Regions from separate parts of the Mesorhizobium sp. ESP7-2 genome, predicted to be linked through region 3. Evidence: riboswitches for the same ligand, from Rfam matches in the RefSeq annotation. Region 3 holds a riboswitch; each other region holds the start of a gene.
What was found. A riboswitch is a leader RNA that binds a small molecule or an ion and turns the genes downstream of it on or off. The one in region 3 is predicted to bind cobalamin.
Positions count from the first base shown of each region.

Region 1 (7,428 bases), on a different contig from region 3:
AGTTCATCCGCCGCCGACTCGAAGGCGAAGGCGGTGTTCATCTCGGGCCGGCCCCGGAAAATCTCGGTCCAGCGCGCCCGCACCATGGCCGGCATGCTTGGCATTGCCGCGGCCAGCAGTGCCGACACGAACAGCGTCCATACCGGCCAATCCCGGTTGGCCGATGCGATCAGGGCCGCGAATGCGAGCACGGAGATGATGGTGGTGGGTACGACAACCCGCGTCTGGCCGAGGCGGTCGACCAACCTCGATATTTGCGGCGCCAGGAAAGCATTGGCCAAGGCGAATGTCGCGGAAACCGCACCCGCCAGCCAGTATTCGCCACGCGTCTGCGACAACATCGCCACGATGCCGATCGGCGCCATGGCGATCGGCAGGCGCGCCATGAAGCCGGCGGCGGCAAAGCCCTTGGCTCCGGGGGCGCGAAAGATTTCCGAATAGGGGTTTTGCATGATCCTGTTCCTCGACAAGGAGCGACTCGACGATTACATACGGGACGTATGAGTGTTAAATAGACCATACGTCGCGTATGTCAATTGGCATACGGGGCGTATGTAGATAAGGCCAGGACATGCATCGACCACGCAAGGAGATGATCGCGGAGACACGCGCCAAGCTGATCGCCGCGGCGCGCCAAGCCTTTGGCACCATCGGGTACGCCGAAGCGTCGATGGACGATTTCACCGCGTCGGCCGGACTGACGCGCGGCGCCCTCTATCATCACTTCGGCGACAAGAAGGGACTGCTTGAGGCGGTTATCGCGCAAATCGATGCTGAAATGGCGGCGCGGGTGAACGAGGTCGCGTCGAGGGCGCCGACCCGCTGGCAGCATTTCGTCGACGAATGCACCACCTATATCGAGATGGCGCTCGAGCCGGAAATCCAGCGCATCATGTTCCGGGACGGTCCGGCGGTGCTGGGCGATCCGGCACAGTGGTCAAATGCCAATGCCTGCGTCGGTTCAATGACCGATCATCTGACCGCGCTGCAAGAGGAGGGGGTGGTCGTGCCGGGCCTCGATCCGGAGACCGCGGCGCGGCTGATCAATGGGGCGAGCAGTCAGGCCGCGCAGCGGATCGCCAATTCGAACGATCCCGAAGCGACGTCGAGGAAGGTGGTGGCAGCCTTCAAGCAATTGCTTGAAGGCCTGCTCGAGAAGCCGGAAGCGCGGCCAAACTGAGCCACCGTGGCGCCTCCCGCCGCCGCCTGCAATTGACAATAGCCGGTTTGAGCGCATCCTCCACAGCCATCTCTGAGGGGAGATTCGGGCATGTGGGATTTCGATATCGGCAGGTCGGTGTCCATCATGATGCGGACCTGGCCCTTCATTGTCTTTCGCATGATCGTCTATTTCGGCATCACGCTGGCCTACATCATGGCCACCGGCACGGGCGCCTCCGTCGGCTATGGCGTCGGCCATATCTCCACCGATCCTGATGGACCGTTGTCCTTCGCCATGTGGGGTGGCGTGGTCGGTTTCGGCCTCGTCTCGATCGCCGTCTATTGGATCCGCGAATATATCCTTTACGTCGTCAAGGCGGGTCACATCGCCGTCATGGTTCATCTGATCGACGGCCATGACGTTCCCGACAGCCAGAACCAGATCGCCTACGCAAGAGAGATTGTGACCGAGCGTTTTGCCGAGGCGAACATCCTTTTCGTCGTCGACCAACTGGTCAAGGGCGCCATCCGCGCCATCACCGGCCTGCTCGGCGGCATCGCAGCCTTCCTGCCCATTCCGGGCCTGAGCGGCCTGGTCTCGTTCATCAACACGGTGATCCGCCTGTCGCTCACCTATGTCGACGAGATCATTCTCGGCTACAACATCCGCATCAATTCGTCCTCGCCGTTCGAGACGGCGCGGCAAGGCGTCGTGCTCTACGCCCAGAACGGCAAGACAATGGTCAGGAACGCGGTCTGGCTGGCGGTCATCATGTGGGGCGTCTCCTTTGTCATCTTCCTGCTGATGCTGGCGCCGGCAGCCACTATTCTTTACGTCATGCCCGGTCAGCTCGCCGGTTGGGCCTTCGTTCTGGCCATCGTCTTTGCCTGGGCTTTCAAGGCGGCCTTCATCGAGCCGTTCGCCATTGCCTGCCTGATGCAGGTCTATTTCAAGACCATCGAGGGCCAGGTCCCCGATGCCGCCTGGGACGCCCGGCTCGCCGAAGCCTCGTCAAAGTTCCGGGAACTCAAGGACAAGGCGCTCTCCACCTTCGACGGTTCGCGCTGGGGTACGGCCGGCGCGACGCGCTGATCGGCGGGGTTTGCCGGCGCAGCGGCTACGGTGTTGAGGCGGGCCACCGTGGATTTGAGCGACGCCTCACCCTGGCCGCAAAACGTCTCGCTCATGATCAGGTCGGGCAGCGGCAGCCGTCGGCCCCAGCCATGCGTTTCGAGGTCGGGTTTGGGCGCGAACTCGGAAACACGGCCAACGCAGAGATAGGCGATCGGCGTCACGTGCTCGGGGATAGATAGAAGGCTTTTCAGCGCTTGCGTCTCGATGATGCTGACCCAGCCGACGCCAACGCCCTCGGCGCGTGCCGCCAGCCAGAAATTCTGCACCGCGCAGACCGTGCTGTAGAGATCCATTTCCGGATTGTGCCAGCGTCCCAGCGGCGAGCCTTTCGAACGCTCGCGGTCGCAGGTGATGCAGATGTTGAGCGCGCTTTCGCAAATGCCTTCGAGCTTGAGCTTGCGGTAGAGCGCCCGCCGGTCTGCCTCGATTGCCGGCAGTTCCTGTTCGCGGGCGGCCAAGAACAGGTCGCGCACCTCCCCCCGTCGCGCGGCATCGCGAATGACGATGAAATTCCAGGGCTGCATGAAGCCGACCGACGGCGCGTGATGGGCGGCAAGCAGCAGCCGCGCCAGCACCTCGTCGTCGATCGTCTCCGATGTAAAATGGCTACGCACGTCGCGCCGCGTGAACATGGCGCGGTAAACCGCGTCGCGCGCAATCTGGTCGAATCCATCGCCCATTGCAGCGGTCATATCTTCCGGCATCGCTTGTCCCCTTGCGATTGCAGCAGTTCAAATTTTCAGAGCGTACTTTGTGCGTCCAAGAGAACGCACGTCGCTCTGACGTCATCCGCCTGACCATGCGGATGACGATGCCTGCCAGGCCGGTCTTCTGGCTCGGGATCAACCCACGTCCGGTGCCTTCCCGTCATCGACAGTGGCACTTACCGGCGCAGTCCCCCTCACAGCGTTGGGCACGCCACGGTATCAAACCGTGTTCCCGATTCTCCCGCTTTCGCGGGCACCAGGCAGTAGCGGCAGTCTTACGCCGAATGGCCGGCGACGCCAATGCCCGCAGCGACATGAATGGACGCAGGTTCGATTTTCCCCAGCGATCAGGCCGCAACGCATGGCCATCGCCGCGCCGGGGCACTAGATAGGGGGACATGGCCACTCGTCTCTACACGCACCCGATCTTTCTCGAACACATCACCCCGCCCGGTCACCCCGAGCGGCCCGACCGCCTGCGCGCCATCGAACGCGTGCTCGACGACGAAGCTTTCGCCGCGCTCGACCGCGTCGAGGCACCGCAAGGCGACGAGGCGACCATCCTTTACGCGCATCCCGCCGATTTCGTCGCGCGTGTCCGCGCCGCCATCCCCGACGAAGGCATTGCCCGCATCGATGCCGACACCACCGCCAGCCCGAAGAGCTGGCAGGCCGCGACCACGGCGATCGGCGCCGCCAACGCCGCCGTCGACGACGTCTTTGCGGGCCGCGCCGACAATGTCTTCGTCGCCGCCCGGCCGCCTGGGCACCATGCGGAAAAGACCACGGCCATGGGCTTCTGCTTCTTCAATACGGCGGCAATCGCTGCGCGCTATGCACAGAAGAAGCATGGCGCCGAGCGTGTCGCCGTCGTCGACTGGGACGTGCATCACGGCAACGGCACGCAGGATATTTTCTGGGACGATCCCTCGGTGCTCTATTGCTCGACACACCAGATGCCGCTCTATCCCGGCACCGGCGCGAAGAACGAGACCGGCGCTGGCAATATCGTCAACGCGCCGCTGGCGCCGCGGACCGGCAGCGAGGTGTTTCGCGATGCCTTCCTGTCGCGCGTGCTGCCGGCACTCGACAATTTCGCGCCCGACCTGATCATCATTTCGGCCGGCTTCGACGCGCACCATCGCGACCCGCTGGCGGAAATCAATCTGACCGAGGACGATTTCGACTGGGCGACCGGCCAGCTGATGCAGCGCGCCGCACGCCATGGCGGCAACCGGCTCGTCAGCCTGCTCGAGGGCGGCTACGATCTGCAGGGATTGGCATTTTCGGTCGCCGCCCATGTCGGGCGACTGATGAAAGGATGAATGATGACTGGTGAGATCAACGAAGACGTCAAGGCGATGAGCTTCGAACAGGCACTCGACGCTCTGGAGAAGATCGTCGATGATCTGGAGCGTGGCGACGTGCCGCTCGACCAGTCGATCCGGATCTACGAGCGCGGCGAGGCGCTGAAGATGCATTGCGACCGGTTGCTGAAGGCCGCTGAGGACAAGGTCGAGAAGATCAGGCTGTCGCGCGACGGCAAGCCGGTTGGAACCGAGCCGCTCGACGCGGACTAGGGAGCCGAGCAGCTTTACCGATTTTTGGACACGATCATGATCGAGGATACAGTTCGTCCCGATTGAAACGGACAAGAGGAGATACGGAAGCGATGTGCAGAAACATCAAGACCCTGTTCAATTTTGATCCGCCGGCAACCAATGACGAAGTCCGCGACGCGGCACTCCAGTTTGTCCGCAAGCTGAGCGGTACGACGCGGCCTTCCGCCAAGAACCAGCATGCATTTGATCACGCGGTCGACGCCATCGCGGCATCGGCACGCGAGCTTCTCGATTCGCTCGAAACCCACCAGCATCCGCGCAATCGCGAAGAGGTGGCGGCTAAACTAAGAGCAAAGGCGGCGATCCGGTTCGCCTGATATGCCCAAAGCGCCCACTGACCGCTGACCAGGAGAGTTCATGAGCTTCTTCCCGGGGAAAGACCCTGAGGCCGGCGATGCCTTCGCCAGCGACCAGATCGAGCTGATGGTCATCCCGAACGCCAAGGATATTGGCGGCTTCGAGGTGCGCCGCGCCTTGCCGACCGCCAAGCGGCGCCTGGTCGGGCCGTTCATCTTCTTCGATCGAATGGGTCCCGCCATCATGCGCGCCGGCCAGGCGCTCGACGTTCGTCCGCACCCGCATATCGGCCTGTCGACCGTAACCTATCTGTTCGACGGCAAGATCAGGCACCGCGATTCGCTCGGCACCGAAATGGTGATCGAGCCCGGCGACGTGAACCTGATGACCGCAGGCCGCGGCATCGTCCACTCCGAGCGCACGCCGCAGGAATTGCGCGGCGCGCCAATGTCGATCTCCGGCCTGCAGACGTGGCTGGCGCTGCCCGACGGCAAGGAAGAGGTGGCGCCGGTGTTCGAGAACACAGCTGCGCTGCGACTTCCAGAGATCGATGCCGAGGGCGTCAGCGGCCGTGTCGTCATCGGTGATTTCCAAGGATTGCGGTCCCCGGTGCGGGCGGATTCCGAAACGCTCTACGCTGATTTGCGGCTTGCGCCCGGTGCCAGCGTCAAGATCCCGGCCGATGCGGAAGAGCGCGCCATCTACACGCTGGAGGGCGAGGTCTCGATTTCAGGCGACGTCTTTCCGGCGGAACGGCTGCTGGTGTTCCGTCCCGGCGACGAGATCGTCATATCGTCGCCGACGGGTGCGCATTTCATGCTGTTCGGCGGTGCCTCGCTCGGTTCGAAGCGCTACATCTGGTGGAATTTCGTCTCTTCGTCCAAGGAGCGCATCGAGCAGGCCAAGCAGGAATGGAAGACCGGCCGCTTCGATATCGTCCCCGGCGATGAGCAAGAATTCATTCCGCTGCCGGAAGGCTGAGCGGTGAGGGACTGACTATCCGTGTTACCGACACGCATTTACTTTCGGCGGCCGGCGGCCTATCCCGCCGATGAAAAGAAAGTCTGGACCCAACGTGAACGCAACGCTGCATACGCCGCTTCTCGACAAGGTTCGCGTCCCGGCCGACCTGCGCACGCTGGCCGAGAGCGAATTGCCGCAGCTGGCATCCGAGCTTCGGGCCGAACTGGTCGACGCCGTTTCCCGCACCGGGGGCCATCTCGGTGCCGGCCTTGGCGTGGTCGAACTGACGGTGGCGCTGCATTATGTCTTCAACACACCCGATGACCGGCTGATCTGGGATGTCGGCCACCAGGCCTATCCGCACAAGATCCTGACCGGACGCCGGGACCGCATCCGCACCTTGCGCCAGGAAGGCGGCTTGTCGGGCTTCACCCGCCGGGCCGAGAGCGAATACGACCCGTTCGGCGCCGCCCACTCCTCGACATCGATATCGGCGGGTCTCGGCATGGCCGCCGCCCGCGACCTTTCGGGTGGTCGCAACAATGTCATTTCAGTCATCGGCGACGGCGCCATGTCGGCCGGCATGGCCTATGAGGCGATGAACAATGCCGGCGCGCTCGACGCCCGCCTCATCGTCATCCTCAACGACAACGACATGTCGATCGCGCCGCCGACCGGCGCGATGAGCGCCTATCTGGCGCGCCTGGCTTCCGGCAAGGCCTATATTGGCTTGCGCGACTTCGGCAAGAAACTGACCTCCTATCTCGGCAAGCGGGCCGATCGAGCCATCACCCGCGCGGTCGAGCACGCGCGCGGCTACGTCACCGGCGGCACTTTGTTCGAGGAACTCGGCTTCTATCACATTGGCCCCATCGACGGTCACAATCTGGAGCATCTGATTCCGGTCCTGAAAAATGTCCGCGACAACGGCAAGGGGCCGGTGCTGATCCATGTCGTCACCCAGAAGGGCAAGGGCTACGCGCCGGCGGAAGCGGCCGCCGACAAATACCACGGCGTCAACAAATTCGACGTCATCACCGGCGCGCAGACCAAGGCGCCGGCCAACGCGCCTGCCTACACCAAGGTGTTCGCCGAAAGCCTGATCCAGGAGGGCCGCGAGGACGATCGCATCGTCGCCGTCACCGCCGCCATGCCGAGCGGCACCGGCCTCGATCTGTTCGGCGAGGTGTTCCCGTCGAGGACCTTCGATGTCGGCATCGCCGAGCAGCATGCGGTGACCTTCGCCGCCGGTCTGGCGACCGAAGGCTACAAGCCGTTCGCGGCGATCTATTCGACTTTCCTGCAGCGCGCCTACGATCAGGTCGTACATGACGTCGCGATCCAGAAACTGCCGGTACGTTTCCCCATCGATCGCGCCGGCTTCGTCGGCGCCGACGGCGCCACCCACTGCGGCGCCTTCGACATCACTTTCCTGGCAAGCCTGCCGGGCTTTGTCGTGATGGCGGCGGCCGACGAAGCGGAACTGCGCCACATGGTGCGCACCGCCGCCAGCTATGACGATGGGCCGATCGCCTTCCGCTAT
Region 1 covers NZ_JAIUGQ010000009.1:188,924-196,351, forward strand. The annotation lists gene LB543_RS11990 (MFS transporter) at 1-452, opposite strand, end outside; gene LB543_RS11995 (TetR/AcrR family transcriptional regulator) at 572-1,180, shown strand; gene LB543_RS12000 (hypothetical protein) at 1,271-2,254, shown strand; partial or broken gene bluB (5,6-dimethylbenzimidazole synthase) at 2,422-3,000, opposite strand; cobalamin riboswitch at 3,100-3,279, opposite strand; gene LB543_RS12010 (histone deacetylase family protein) at 3,402-4,328, shown strand; gene LB543_RS12015 (exodeoxyribonuclease VII small subunit) at 4,332-4,583, shown strand; gene LB543_RS12020 (DUF2277 domain-containing protein) at 4,676-4,942, shown strand; gene LB543_RS12025 (pirin family protein) at 4,983-5,903, shown strand; gene dxs (1-deoxy-D-xylulose-5-phosphate synthase) at 5,974-7,428, shown strand, end outside.
Region 1: it holds a riboswitch for cobalamin, as region 3 does, so the genes downstream of both, bluB (5,6-dimethylbenzimidazole synthase) here and LB543_RS00740 (DUF1636 family protein) in region 3, are expected to answer to the same signal.

Region 2 (7,428 bases), on a different contig from region 3:
GTGGTGGTGGACGACATTTTCATGGGCGAAGGCGGCCGGCGCGAAGCCGACAGCCTCGACATAAGGCGGGCGCTAACCCTCTATCGAGTCGCCGATTATCTGCTGATTGGCCTGTTTGGGCTGGTCTCGGTCGTTGTTTTTGTAGTGTGATCGTCCGGAGCGGTTGCGAACTGCCTCACCAGCTAACACGGGCCTCTTTTGCATTTGGATTTGCTGCCTTCCCGAACCTTTGATCGCATAGCCACCGGTAGCTGCAGGAGAAGATTTGAGCACGGGTTCGATGACAGCAAAAAGTCGTTCGGCATCCGGTCCATACATGTAGAGGACACATTTGCCCCCACCAAATTCATCGCCATCAAACTCGCCTGCGGATGCGTTCCCGACAGCTTGCTCCAGTCTCTGCTCAAGAGCGATAATGGTTTCTCGTTCCTGTGGCGTTCCGAACTGACCATCGCTGAGAAGAAGATAGACGATTACTGCTTGCTCCAATGAACAGCCTCCGGTTGGTGAACAATCAGAACTCGATCCCCTGCTGAGCTTTCACGCCCGCCGAGAAATGATGCTTGGTCACGCCCATCTCGGTGACCAGATCGGCGGCCCCGATCAGCGCTGGCTTGGCGTTGCGGCCGGTAACGACGACATGCAGGCCCTCGCGCCGGCCCTTCAGCGCCGCTACCACCTTGTCGAGATCGAGATAATCGTAGCGCAGCGCGATGTTGAGTTCGTCGAGCACGACAAGGCTGATCGAGGGATCGTCGATCAATTCCCGCGCTTTGGCCCAGGCAGCCTCGGCGGCCGCGATGTCGCGCTTCAAATCCTGCGTCTCCCAGGTGAAACCCTCGCCCATGGCGTGCCAGACGACCCGGTCGCCAAAGGCGGCGAAAGCGTCCTTCTCGCCGGTGTGCCATCTGCCCTTGATGAACTGGACGACGCCGACGCGCTTGCCGTAGCCGAGCATTCTAAGCGCCAGCCCGAAGGCGGCCGTGGTCTTGCCCTTGCCGGGACCGGTGTTGACGATCAGCAACCCCTTCTCGATCGTCTTGCCAGCAACCTCGGCGTCCTGCACCGCCTTGCGCTTGGCCATTTTGGCGCGATGGCGTTCTTCATCCTTGTCGTCGATGTCAGTCATTTCACTTCACCTTGAGCGGTAGCCCCGCCACCATCAGGAGCACCGTGTCGGCGACTGCGGCGACCCGCTGATTGAGCCGGCCGGCGTCGTCGCGAAAACGCCGCGCCAGCGCATTGTCGGGCACGATGCCTTGCCCGACCTCGTTCGATACCACGAACCACGGCCCGCGCGGCCGCGACAGCACGTCCGCCAGCCGTCGGCACGCCGCGTCAACGTCGTGATCGGCCAACATGTGATTGGTCAGCCACAGCGTCAGGCAGTCGACAAGCACCGGCTGATCATCCGGCAAGGCTTCCAGCGCTTCGGCAAGGTCGAGTGGCGCATCGATGGTCGACCACCCTTCGCCGCGCCGCGAGCGGTGCAACGCGATGCGCTCGCGCATCTCGTCGTCATAGGCTTGCGCCGTGGCGATATAGGCCCATGGCGAGGGCAATGCCGCCACCAGGGTTTCGGCGTGGGGGCTCTTGCCGGAGCGCGCGCCACCGATGATGAAAGTCAGCTTGCAGCGATCAGGCAAAGCTGTCGCGCAGGCTGGTCGCCGTGCCGGTGAAGCGCCTGCGCACCACGCCGACGACGGCGCCGAGCACCAGCCAGAACACCAGATTGGTCACCGTCACCGCCACCACGAACTGATGGTGCAGGCCTTCCGGGATCGGTGTTTCGAAACTGGCGGGCTGCGGCGCGCCGACGACATGCGGGGCGACGATCAGCAAGACGGCGAGGATGGTCAACGGCAGCGATCTGCGAAACACGATCAGGCCAAGGCCGATGGCGGTCGCCGCCGCCGTTGCCGTCCACCAGATCTGACGCGGAAGAAGATCGGCCGCCGGCATTGCCGGCAATTCCGGCTGCAGGCCGAGGCCAGGCGCCAGCGTGAACACGGCAAAGCCGGCCAGCCCCCAGAACACGCCCTGGCGCCAATTGCCGATGCCGCCGGCAAACTCGGAAACCGCGACCAGGACCAGCGCGAAACCGATGCCGGTGACGATATTGGCAACCACGCTGAAGGCGAAACGCTCGAAACCGTCGGCCGGCGCCCAGGCTTCGTCTTCCTCCGCCGGCGTCTTGGCTTCGACGGCTGCTGGCGCGGCAGAACTCATCGCATTCCCAGCGGGCGCGACCGTGCTTACGGCGCTGGTATCGGGTGCCGCGCCATGGTCGTGGTGATGGCCGCCGCCGGCCTTTTCGTAGACCTCCGCCTTGAGGATCAGCGGCACTGTCGCATAGGCCTGCATGCAGGCGAGAACGACACCGGCCACGAGCCCCGCGATCGCCGCGACGAACACGACGTTGCGAAACAGATTCATGAAGTCAGATCCTCGTCAGTGGCAGGGAAACGCCATCGAGTGGCGATAGTCGTGGGCGGCATTGTGGACCGCATCGATATGCGAGAAACCGACAAAGCCGACGACGAAGATGCCGAGCAGCGCCGCGAGCGCGAGCTGCATCAAGCGCGACTGCGAGGAGACGGAGGCGCCGAGGGAGACGGAAGCGGTAGTCATGTCTTGTCCTTTCGCCCTCCACCCGAGGGCATCGAAGTCAGTTTCCTGTCGCCGGCAGGTCTCCTGGCTCGCGGATAAGCGCCCTTCCCCACCTTCCCGAAGGAAAACCTTCAGTGGCATATGGAGAGGACTACCGCACACAGTTGCGGGGGCAGCCACGGCATTAGACAGGAATTCCTGTCCGCACCGCATTCCCTCTTGGCTCCAAAAAGGAACCGACGACGCTGGTGATTATAGGGAAATTCGCCGCGCGCGGCAAACCAAATTCCGACAGCCGCCAGCGCAGGAGCGTCGTATCGGCAAAGCCGCTCCCATCCCGTCCTGATTGACAAACTCCATGGCCGGGTGTCGGCTGGCAACCCTCACAGGAAGCCAGCCATGCAGCCCGATGCCAGCGAGCGCGAGCCCTATAACGGCCTGACCCGAACCGAGCCGTCGCTGCCCTCATCGGCCTATTGGCATCAGGAGAACTATCAGCGTGATCTCGACGCCATCTGGTACAGAAATTGGCTGCTCGTCTGCCGCGAGGCCGACCTTGCCCAGCCTTTGGCATTCCGCACCTTCCGCGTCGGTACGCAGGAAATTCTTGTGTTGCGCGACGAGACTGGCGCGTTGCGTGCCTTCCACAACACGTGCCGGCATCGCGGCTCGCAGCTTTGCCAGGAAAGCGAAGGACGGCTGAAGGCGCGGCTGATCACCTGCCCGTATCATGCCTGGTCCTATTCGCTGCACGGCGACCTTGTGCGCGTGCCATCGAAGTCGCTGCCTGATGGCTTCGACAAGGCCGATTATCCGCTTTATAGCGTCGCACTCTCGGTGTGGCGGGGCTTCGTCTTCGCCAATCTTGCTGAAGATGCCGCCGGCTCGGCGCAGTCATCCTTCGACCCGGCCTCCGGCGACCTCGGCAACTGGCCGCTGGACACGCTGGTGTCGGGCCATGTGCTGCGCAAGGTGATGAACTGCAACTGGAAGATTTTTTGGGAAAACTTCAACGAATGCCTGCACTGCCCGGGCGTTCACAAGGACCTGTCGCGGCTTGTGCCGATCTATGGCCGCGGTCTGATGAGCCGGCACGACGATCCCGAATGGGCGCGCCATGCCGCCAATGATGCGCCGGAGTTTTCGGGCGGCCTGCGCGCCGGGGCTGAAACATGGTCGCGTGACGGGCGGACGCACGGGCCGGTCTTCCCGGGCTTGACGCAGGCGGAACGAACCGCTGGCCAGACCTACGTCACCAGCCTGCCCTCGATGTTCATCGTCGGCCATGTCGACTATGTCAGGACCGTGCGGCTGGTGCCGCTCGGCCCGGAGCAGACCGAATTGACCGCCGAATGGCTGTTCGCGCCCGAGGCGCTCGCCGAGACCGACATCGACAACATCGTCGCCTTCGGCACACAGGTGCTGGAGGAGGATGCCGCCATCTGCGAGGTCAACCAGAAGGGCCTGCGCTCGATGCGCCATCAAGCCGGCGTGCTGATGCCCGAGGAGTACGACTTGCATCGTTTCCACAATTGGGTGCGCGAGCGCCATACGGCGCTTTCGCTCTGATTTTCAGAGGGATTTCGGCAGATAGCGCCAGGTCATGAAGCCGCAAAACGCTGCCAGCAGGCCGAGCGTGACGAACACCGATCCCAGTCCGAAGAAGGCCAGCACCACCGAATAGACCAGCGGCGGCGTCAGTTCGGAAAAGTCGAGATAGGTGCGGTAGACCGCCGCCATCTGCGCGCGCTCATAGGAGCGCACCGAGCGCATGAAGGCGGTCGAACCCAGCGCATCGAGTGCGATGGTGAAGAAGGCGCCACACAGCAGGAAGGCGCCGGTGAGCAGCGGTACGGTTTCGCCCACGGCACCGGCGGCCAGCAGCGACGCCGACATGGCGAAATAGGCAAATGTCATGGTCCGGCGGCCGCCAAAGCGCTTTCCCGCCTTGCCCCAGAAGATCGCCATGAACAGCAGCGCATTGCCGGCCGAGACCAGCAGGCCGCCCGCCAGTTCACCCTCGCCGGTGATCACCATGAACAGCGGTCCATAGACGAAGAACGTCGTCCAGAAGCAGGATCGGCCGAAGGCGATCAGCCAGGCGAGCCTGAGCCTCGGCTGCGCCACGAAGCGGCCGATATTGGCGAGCGGATTGGCCGGCCGCGTCTTGCCGGGGCGGATCGACGGGTTGTCGCCCAGCCGGTACGTCCAGAACAGCGCCAGCAAGGCCATGGCGAAAACCGCCACCGCGCCATGCGCGGCGTAGATGCCGAAATGCGCATAGAGGAAGATGCCAAGCGTCGGCCCGCCCGTCCAGGCGACCATCGACCACGCCATGCGCAGCGATTCGGCTTGCATGAAGTCGGTCTTGCGGATGTGGTCCATGATGTAGAGGTTGAGCGTGATCGAAAGCGCACTGGCACCCATCACCCGGCACAGCATCCCGGCCACTTGCCCGGCGAGCGTATGAGTGACGAAGAACAGCGAGCCGATGGCGAGCAGGCAGGCGCCCGCCGTGTAGACCCAGCGCCGCGCGAAGCGGCGGATCAGCATCGGCATGAACAAGGTCACCGACAGGCCGAGCATGGACACGACGGTATAGAGGATCGAGACGATCTGCTCGTTATGGAGGATCTCGTAGGCCTGGATCGGTATGACGCTCGAAACCATGGCGCGGGCGAAGGATTCCACCGCGTAGAGCGAGGCGAAGGTGCGCGCATCCGCGGCCTTGAGGGCCGGAAGCCAGATCGGATGGCGCACATGCGTGGACATTGCTTCCCCAAAGCAGAATCGCGGCGTCAAATCTGCCGTGGACATTTCAGGCCCATTAAGAGGAAACCGACGCACATCCGGCAAAAGCGAAGCCGGTCAAAGGCTTTCCGGCGCTGGCCCAACCCGGCGGCTGACGCGCACCCGCCGCGCGACCCAGGCCAAGGCGACCGGCCTTCTTCTATCCGGTGCAACCGTGATAGTCGTCTTGTAGGGGCTGAATCAGATCGCGAGACCATGAGCATCCACACGCCGACCGCACCCGCTCCGGAGCCATCGAAGCGCATCGTCCACATCGATATCTTGCGCGGCGTCGCGCTAATCGCGATGGCGAGCTACCATTTCACCTGGGATCTGGAATTCTTCGGCTACACCGATCCCGGTCTCACCGCCTTCGGCTGGTGGAAGATCTACGCCCGCTGCATCGCCTCGACCTTCCTGTTCCTGGTCGGTGTCAGCCTGTATCTCGCGCATGGCCGACAGATCCGCTGGAACGGTTTCTGGAAGCGGTTCGCCATGGTTGCAGGTGCCGCGGTCGCCATCTCGATCGTTACCCGCATCGCCACGCCCGATGGATTCATCTTCTTCGGCATCCTGCACGAGATCGCACTCGCCAGCCTGCTTGGCCTCGCCTTCCTGCGCCTGCCGGCCCTGCTGACGCTTGTCGTCGCCGCGCTCGTCATCGCCGCGCCAGTCTACCTGCGCTTCGAGGCCTTCGATCACCCCTGGCTGTGGTGGATCGGCCTTTCCGCCATCAATCCGCGTTCCAACGACTACGTGCCGCTGTTCCCCTGGTTCGGCGCGGTGCTTCTCGGCCTTGGGGCGGCGAAACTGGCGTCCGCTTCCGGCATACGGGCACGCCTGGCGAGCCTCGTGCCCGGCCGTTGGGCCAATCCGCTGGTCTTCATCGGCCGCCACAGCCTGGCCTTCTACCTGATCCACCAGCCGCTGCTGATCAGTTGCGTCTGGCTGTTCTCGCAAGTGATGCCGGCGCAGGTCGAGCCTCCGCAAGTCAATTTCCTGAAAACCTGCCAGCGCTCGTGCGAGCAGATGCGCAACGCAACCTTCTGTTCGAGCTATTGCGGCTGCATGCTCGAGACGCTTCAAGGTGAAGGCTCTCTTGATCGGCTCTTCAACAACGACCAGACTGCCGACTTCAGGGCGCATCTGTCCGATCTTGCCGCAACGTGCACCGCCAAGACCGACGACAAGATGACGGAGGGAGGGACACAATGATCGAGCCGAAGCCTGGGACCGAACCGAAGCCTGGGGTGATACCGTGGCCGCCGGTGATCTACGCTGCCGCGATCGCGATCAGCATCATCCTCGGCATGCTCTATCCCTTGCCCTGGATCGGCGACCTCCTGGGCGACATTCTGTTCGCCGCCGGCTGGGTGGCGTTATTCACCGTCGCCGTACTCTGGTTCACCGCGATCCGCACCATGATACGGGCCAGGACAACGCTCAATCCCAACGCCGTACCCGATCATCTCGTCACGACCGGTCCCTTCGGCGTCACCCGCAACCCGATGTACCTGGCCAATACGCTGCTGTTGATCGGCGTTGCCTTCGTCTCGGGCATCGCCTGGTTTTTCCTGCTTGCCTTCGTCGCCGCCTTCGTCACCCAGAAGCTCGCGATCGAGCGCGAGGAAAAGATGTTGGCGGCGAAATTCGGCAAGAAATACCGCGACTATGCGAAAAGAGTGCGACGCTGGATCTGAGCGGGTTTAGGTGTTGACGCCGAGCTCGACCAGCCGCTCGACGCAAGACTCCTCGGCCTGGTCGAGTTCGGCCAGCGTCTCCTCGAGATCGCGGCGCTTTTGCCTGAGATCCTCGCGCTTTTCCTCGATGCGCTTGATCATCAGCTTGAGCTGCCCGACCTCGCCCGGCGGCTCCTTGTACATCTGGATGATCTCGCGGATCTCGTTGATCGAGAAGCCGAGCCGTTTTCCGCGCATGATCTGCCGGATGAGGTGACGGTCGGAAGGGCGAAACAGCCGCGTGCGGCCGCGCCGCACCGGCTGCACCAGTCCCTCGTCTTCGTAGAAA
Region 2 covers NZ_JAIUGQ010000044.1:24,844-32,271, reverse strand. The annotation lists gene cbiB (adenosylcobinamide-phosphate synthase CbiB) at 1-150, shown strand, start outside; gene LB543_RS28805 (hypothetical protein) at 73-489, opposite strand; gene cobO (cob(I)yrinic acid a,c-diamide adenosyltransferase) at 515-1,129, opposite strand; gene cobU (bifunctional adenosylcobinamide kinase/adenosylcobinamide-phosphate guanylyltransferase) at 1,131-1,646, opposite strand; gene LB543_RS28790 (CbtA family protein) at 1,639-2,436, opposite strand; gene LB543_RS28785 (CbtB domain-containing protein) at 2,452-2,631, opposite strand; cobalamin riboswitch at 2,667-2,866, opposite strand; gene LB543_RS28780 (aromatic ring-hydroxylating oxygenase subunit alpha) at 3,010-4,179, shown strand; gene LB543_RS28775 (MFS transporter) at 4,183-5,382, opposite strand; gene LB543_RS28770 (heparan-alpha-glucosaminide N-acetyltransferase) at 5,617-6,615, shown strand; gene LB543_RS28765 (methyltransferase family protein) at 6,612-7,100, shown strand; gene LB543_RS28760 (MerR family transcriptional regulator) at 7,107-7,428, opposite strand, start outside.
Region 2: it holds a riboswitch for cobalamin, as region 3 does, so the genes downstream of both, LB543_RS28785 (CbtB domain-containing protein) here and LB543_RS00740 (DUF1636 family protein) in region 3, are expected to answer to the same signal.

Region 3 (7,428 bases):
GGATGGCCGGATCGCCGGCGACACGGCCGAAATAGTCGTCAAGCAGCCGGTCGGCCGCGGCGATGATGTCCCTGGCTTCTCTGACATCGGCGATAATCGCCGTCAATCGCGCCCGGCTGACCTCGGAAAACCGCTCATAGAGCATTGCCAGGATCGCCGACTTGTTGGGGAAGTAATGGTAGACGGTGGCGATCGGTCCGCCCGCCAGCATGCCGACCTCCTTCATGGTGACGGCGTCGATGCCCTTCTCGCCGATCAGCCGCATGGTGGTCGACAGGATAGCGTCGATGCGCTCGCGGCTGCGCTCCTGCTTGGGTCTGCGCCTCGGCTCGGTGGCCGTTCGACTTGCTTGCGTCATGCACCGATCTTTCGCACGGGTTCTCAAATTCCGGTTGACATGAAATATGATCAAGTATCAGTTTCTGAAATGCTGACAGAGTGTCAGCATTTCTGCCGCGCGGCAAGGACGTTGGGAGGGCGCCTTTGACTTCGACAAGCACCAGTCTTCAGGGCGATGGCGACTGGCTGGTTGGCAACCCGACCGGCGGACAGCTTGCGTCGGCCTTGTGGATCGGGTCGGTCGGCCTGCTCATCCTCGGCCTGCAGCCCGTCCTGCTCGGAGCCCTCTACACCGAGGGCCATGTCAGCGGCGACGAACTGGCACTGGTCGCCACCGCCGAGATGATCGCCATCGCGATCGGCTCGGCGATCGTTGCGATGCTGCTCTCCGCCCACAAGATGCGCTGGAAAAGCGCGGTCCTCCTGCTGCTGCTGGCGCTGGCCAATGTGTGGACCGCCTATGCCGCCGGCGCCAGCACGCTGATGGCGGCGCGCGCGCTGGCCGGCCTTGCCGAAGGCGGCCTCGTCGCGATCGCCACCGAACTGATCGCCCGCTCGCGGCGCGCCGAACGCATCGGCGGCTATTTCGTCACCATTCAGACGCTGGCGCAATGCGCCCTTGCGCTGCTGCTGGCGCTCTATGTCATCCCCGCCGCCGGATCGGCGGGGGGCTTCCTCGTTCTTGCCGTCGTCTGTGTGGCGTCGCTGGTGGTCGCCTTCGCGGTCCCCGCCGATTATGCCGACCTGCCGAAGGAAGAAAACCTCGCCAATGTGCTGACGGTTCCTTCGATCACCGCGCTGTTGTCGGTTTTCTGCTACTTCATGTTCTTCGGCGCGGTCTGGGCCTTTCTGGAGCCGCTCGGCGCGCAATTCGGCATCGACGGCCGCACCGTCGGGCTGATCGTCTCGGCCAGCCTCGCCGTGCAGGTGCTGGGCGCGATGACGGCGACCGTGTTCGAGGCGCGCATCGACTATCGCCTCGCCATCGCGGCGATCGGTATCGTCGCGCTTGTCGCCTCGCTCGTCCTTGCCAGCGGACCTGGCCTCACGACATTCTGGGTCGCCGCCCTGGTCATGGGTTTTATCCTGCTGTTCATCGTGCCCTACCAGATCCGGCTGGCGATCACCGCCGACGAAAGGCGCACCGCCGTGCTGCTGGTGCCGGCCGCCCAGCTTTTCGGCCTGGCGATCGGGCCGGTCGCCGCGTCGCTGCTCATCGACGGCAAGGATTTTCGCCCGGTGCCGGAATTCGCCGCCGCAAGCGCTGTCGCCAGCGTGGCGTTGCTCGGCCTGTTTGTACTCGTCGTACGGCGTCGCCGGGTTGTTGCGTGAGCACCATGTCGAACAACTGGAGCAACTGGTCGGGCTTTGTCACGGCCGAGCCGCGGCTGCTTGCCCGCCCCGCCGATGCCGGCGAACTCGGCGACCTCATTCGCACCGCACCCGGCCCGGTCCGCGTCGTCGGCGCCGGTCACTCCTTCACGCCATTGGTGAAGTCGCAAGGCACCATCCTGTCGCTGGAGAAGCTGGAAGGGCTGGTCTCGCATGACGCGAAAAGAAATCAGGCGCGCGTACGGGCAGGGACGCGGCTTGGTTCGCTCATGCGCATCCTGCAGGGCATCGGCCAGGGCCTGCCCAACATGGGCGACATCGACCGCCAGGCGATAGGCGGCGCGCTGGGCACGGCTACCCATGGTTCGGGGCCGACGCTCGGCGCCTACCACACGCAGCTGGAAACGGTGCGGATCGTCGACGGGCTCGGCAAGGTCCGCGAATTCAAGCGGGAAGGGGACCAGGAGACGATCCATGCCATCGGCGTCGCCCTCGGTGCCTTCGGTGTGCTCAGCGAAGTGACGCTGAACAACATCGCGAGCTACCGGCTGCGGCGCCGCAAATGGGTGCTGCCGATAGGCGACATGCTGCGCGATTTCGAAACGATGATGGCCGCGCACCGGTCGGCCGAATTCTATTACATTCCCTTCTCCGGCTACGCGCAGTTCATCGCCAGCGACTTCAGCACCGAAGCCACGACGATGCGCCCGACCGACGACGACGAGGGCTCCTTGCGCACGTTGCGCCGCTTGCGCACCGGGCTTGCCTGGCTGCCGTCGCTGCGCCGCAGGTTGATCCGCGGCGCCGTCGCCAAGGTGCCGGCCGAGGACTATGTGCAGGACTGGCTCAACGTCTACGCCAGCGACCGGCAGACCAGGTTCAACGAAATGGAATATCACCTTCCCTTCGAGGAGGGGCCGAAGGTGCTGGCCGAAATCATCGAACTGACGGAAAAGCATTTTCCGGAGGTCTATTTCCCGATGGAAGTGCGGTCGGTGGCATCGGACGAATTCTGGCTCTCGCCCTTTCATAAAAGGCTCACCTGTTCGATCGCCATCCACCACGATGCGGCGAACGATCCGTTGCCGTTCATGCGTGCGGCCGAGCCGATCTTCCGCAGATATGGCGGCAGGCCGCACTGGGGCAAGATGCACAGCCTGAAAGCTGCCGATCTGAAAAAGCTCTATCCGCGCTGGAACGATGCGATGGCGGTGCGCCGCGACATCGATCCGCAAAACCGCTTCGTCTCGCCCTACATGGCCGACCTGTTCGGCATCGAACCCAGTCCTTTTGGTATCTAACGATGACGGCGTATTTCGCCACGCTTTCGGATGCGCTGAAGCAGGCGGGCATCTTCCAACCCTGCCTGCTGCTCGACCGCGATCGGCTGGATGGCAACATCGCCCTGGTGAAAGAGAGGCTTGATGCCAGCCTTGCCGTACGGCTGGTCGACAAGTCGCTCGCTTGCCTGCCGCTGCTCTCCCATATCGGCAAGGCGCTTGGAACCCAACGCTTCATGACCTTCCATCCGCCGATCAGCGAGGCGGTGTTGAACGCGTTTCCGGATGCGGATCTCCTCTACGGCAAACCGATGCCGGTCGGGGCGGCAAGGGCGGTGCTTTCCAGAGGCGATGCGGCCTGGTCGCGGGTATGCTGGCTGATCGATACACAGGAGAGGCTGGCGGAGTATGGCGCGCTCGCGGCCGAGCTCGGCGTCGAGCTGCGCATCGCTTTCGAAATCGATGTCGGACTGCATCGTGGCGGCTTCGCCGATCCGGAGGCTTTGTCGCAGGCTCTGACGGCACTGCCGGCTCACAAGGGGCTGCGCTGCGAAGGCGTCATGGCCTATGAGGCGCATGCGCCGCACATACCCGGCCTGTTCGGCGGACCTGCCAAGGCGTTGGCGCAAGCCTCGGAACGGGCCGCCGCTTTCGTGGCGCGCCTCGGCATGAACCAGCGCCATATCTTGAATATCGGCGGCAGCAAGACCGCGCTGCTTCATCATGACGGCACCGCCAACGAAGTGTCGATGGGCTCGGCCTTCGTGCTGCCCCGCGATTTCGACACGCCCGGTCTCGGTGGCTTCCAGCCGGCCGCCTTCATCGCGACGCCAATTCTGAAAGTGGTCGAGCCGATGCTGCCCGGCCCGCCTGCGGTCTCGCGTCTGCTCCAGGCGCTCGGCCGGTTTCCGCGCAAGGGCTGCTATCTCTATAGCGGCAAATGGATGGCCGAACCGGTGTTTCCCGAAGGCATGGAGACGAACGGTCTGCTTGGCCTGTCCTCCAACCAGCAATTCATGTCCCTGCCCGCCGAGGCCGTCGTCAGGCCGGGCGACTACGCATTCCTGCGGCCGACGCAGAGCGAAGCCGTGCTGCAGCAGCTCGGGCCGATCGCGGTGCTTTCCGGTGGCAGGATCGTCGACCGCTGGCCGGTGCTGCCGATGGGGTGATGGCTGTCGTCTCGGCGTCGCCATTGGCGCCTGCATCTGCGATGTCGTCATTCCAGGGTCTGCGCGCGTCACTGCGCTCCCGGCTCCGCACAAGAATGACGAAGTTGTGAGGCGCCTCATTGCAAACGATTTTATTGACTCAGTCAACTAAATGACTGATCCTGTCCAGGACAGGAGGAATCCCCATGACGATCCACGACCATCCCGGCAAGGAACGCATCGACGCGATGCGCGCCTTCAACCGCTTCTACACCCGCCAGATCGGTGTGCTCGACGAAGGCTGGCTGAAAAGCACCTTTTCGCTTACCGAGGCGCGGGTGCTCTATGAGCTTGCCCATCGCGACGGGCTCGTCGCCAGCGACCTGGTGCGCGATCTCGGCCTTGACCCCGGCTATGTCAGCCGTTTGCTCAAAAAATTCGAGGAGCGCGGTCTGGTCGAGCGCGAAGCCACCGAGGCGGACGCGCGCCGCGCCTCGATCGCGCTGACGCCGGCGGGCAGGCAAGCCTTCGCGCCGCTCAACCAGGATTCGCACGACCAGGTGCGCGCGCTACTCGATCGCCTGGCGCCCGTCGATCAGGATCGGCTGGTCAAGGCCATGCGCATCGTCCAGGACCTGCTCGGCGACAGACCCGAACCCAAGGTGCCTTACATCCTGCGGCCGCTGCAGGTTGGCGACATCGGCTGGGTCACGCGCCGCCAGGGCATGCTCTACGCCCAGGACTATGGTTGGGACGAAACCTACGAGGCGCTGGTGGCTGAGATCCTCGGCGAGTTCGTCAAGAATTTCGATCCGAAATGGGAGCGCGGCTGGATCGCCGAGCGGGAAGGTGAGGTCGTCGGCTCGGTCTTCGTCGTGCGCAAGTCGGATCAGGTGGCCAAGCTGCGGCTGCTCTATGTCGAACCTTCGGCGCGCGGCCTCGGCATCGGCAAGCGCCTGGTCGAGGAATGCATCGGCTTCGCCCGCGCCAGGGGCTACAAGACGCTGACCCTATGGACCAACGACATTCTGACCGCGGCCCGGCACATCTACCAGGCGGCCGGTTTCAAGCTGATCGAGGAAGAGCCTCACCATTCCTTCGGCAAGGATCTGGTCGGACAGAACTGGGATCTGGAGCTGTAGCGGCGCGTCATGCCTTGACCGGCACCCAGATCTCCAGCCCGCCATTACCGGTGCGGCCATCGAATTCGGGCCTATAGCGCTCGAATTCCGGCGCGTAGGCGATTTCATGGCCGGAGGCGGGAAGCCAGCCGTTCCAGATCGTGTCGATCGTGCGCCGATGAAAAAACGGCAACGGCTGTCAGGCGGTCGGACGCAAAGTCGACGACAGGCTTGCACTCAGGTCTGTTCTGTTATAACAAAACGAAGCAATCGCCTTGCCTCGCCGTCGCGCGCGGCCTAGGCTGCGACTCGTGATGGTCCCCGAGCCGAAAGGCGAGGGGTGAAAAGGGAACGCGGTGAGACCTCATGGGGTCGAGGCCGCGGCTGCCCCCGCAACTGTAAGCGGTGAGCAAGATCCGGAACGCCACTGGCCGGCAAGGCTGGGAAGGCAGGATTGCGCAGAGACCCGTGAGCCAGGAGACCTGCCATCACCGAGTTGACCGGACGGGGTGTGCCGGGAGGAAACGTGGACATCGGTCTTGTCGGCCGGTCGACCAACATCCTTCCGTCGCCAGTTTTGAAAGTGACGGGAAGTTGGACGGCGCAATCGATCGTATTCACCCCGGCTCCATGCACCAGATCATCGTGTGCACTCTTTGCCGCGACGTGCCGACCGGCGTCAGGTCGGGCGAAGGTTTGTGCGCCGAGTTGCGCTCCCGCCTCTCGGCCCAGCCCGACGTGGCGCATGGTTTCACGGTCGAGGGCGTGACTTGCATGGCGGGTTGCGCGCGTCCCCTGGCGGTGGCTTTCCAGGCGCCAGGCAAGGCAGCCTATCTCTTCGGGTCGATCGACGCGCAGGCCGACGCTGCCGATCTCGTGCGGTTTGCCAGGCTTTACGCTTCGCTTCCCGACGGCTGGTGCAATTCCGGACAACGTCCGCCGCGCCTGGCCGGCAAGACGCTGGCCCGCATCCCGGGAGCCGGCAAGCTGGCGAATGGCAATCGATGACAACGCCGCTTCTCGATGCGCGCGACCTGGGCGCGACGGCGAATGGCCGGCATCTGGTCCATGCCGTCAGCCTGTCGGTGACATCAGGTGACCGCCTCGCCATCATTGGTCCCAACGGCGCCGGCAAGACCACGCTACTGCGCATGTTGTCCGGCATGCTCAGGCCGAGCTTCGGAGAGGTGAAGCTCGGCGGGCGGCGCCTGGATGGGATTTCGCCCGCCGAACGGGCCCTGCATATCGCCGTCGTGGGCCAGGCCGACCAGCCGGACCCACGGCTGGCGGTGATCGATTATGTCGAGCTTGGCCGCGTCCCGCATGCCGGCCTGAGGCGCCGCGGCGAGGAACGCGACATTGTCGTGGACGCGCTGCGCCGGACCGGCCTGTTGCCGCTGCTCGGCCGGACCATCGGCTCGCTGTCTGGTGGCGAACGCCAGCGCGCCCAGCTTGCACGTGCCATCGCGCAGGAGCCCAAAATCCTGTTCCTCGACGAGCCGACCAACCACCTCGACCCGCGCGCCCGTGCGGAATTGCTCGAACTGGTGGCCGGCTTCGGCATGACGGTGATCGCGGTGCTGCACGATCTGACGCTGGTGGCACCCTTCGCCACCAGGGTCGCGGTGATGAACGAGGCCCGGCTGCAGGCGCTGGCGCCGCCGCACGAGGCGCTGACGCAGCAGCTGATCCGCGAGATTTTCGGCGTCGACGTGTTTCGCCTGCGCCATCCCACCGAGGACCGCGAACTGACGGTGTTCGACCTTCCGAACCGCGCCGCACCGCCGTCCTGATCAAATCCATCCTTATCCGACACGTTCAACCAAGGAGCAAAGTCCGTGAAACGCCTCGCCTTGTCCCTCGTCGTCTCGCTGCTGGCCTCGACGGCCTTTGCCTTCCCCGTCACCGTCGACAGCTGCGGCAAGCCGCTGACCTTCGACGCGCCGCCGAAGCGCGCCGTCATCCATGATCTCAACATGGCCGAGATGGCCTTCGCGCTGAAGCTGCAGCCATCTATCGTCGGCCTGACCGGTATCACCGGATGGTACAAGGTCGCCCCCGAATTCAAGGCTGAGCAGGGCTCCATTCCCGAACTGGCGCCGAAATATCCGACGCTGGAGAATCTCATCGCCGTCGAGCCCGACTTCTTCTTCGCCGGCTGGTACTACGGCATGAAGCCCGGCGGCGAGGTGACCCCCGACACGCTCG
Region 3 covers NZ_JAIUGQ010000001.1:128,277-135,704, forward strand. The annotation lists gene LB543_RS00710 (TetR family transcriptional regulator) at 1-358, opposite strand, end outside; gene LB543_RS00715 (MFS transporter) at 484-1,671, shown strand; gene LB543_RS00720 (D-arabinono-1,4-lactone oxidase) at 1,677-2,972, shown strand; gene LB543_RS00725 (DSD1 family PLP-dependent enzyme) at 2,975-4,120, shown strand; gene LB543_RS00730 (helix-turn-helix domain-containing GNAT family N-acetyltransferase) at 4,306-5,241, shown strand; partial or broken gene LB543_RS00735 (GyrI-like domain-containing protein) at 5,249-5,398, opposite strand; cobalamin riboswitch at 5,519-5,725, shown strand; gene LB543_RS00740 (DUF1636 family protein) at 5,815-6,228, shown strand; gene LB543_RS00745 (ABC transporter ATP-binding protein) at 6,225-7,013, shown strand; gene LB543_RS00750 (ABC transporter substrate-binding protein) at 7,059-7,428, shown strand, end outside.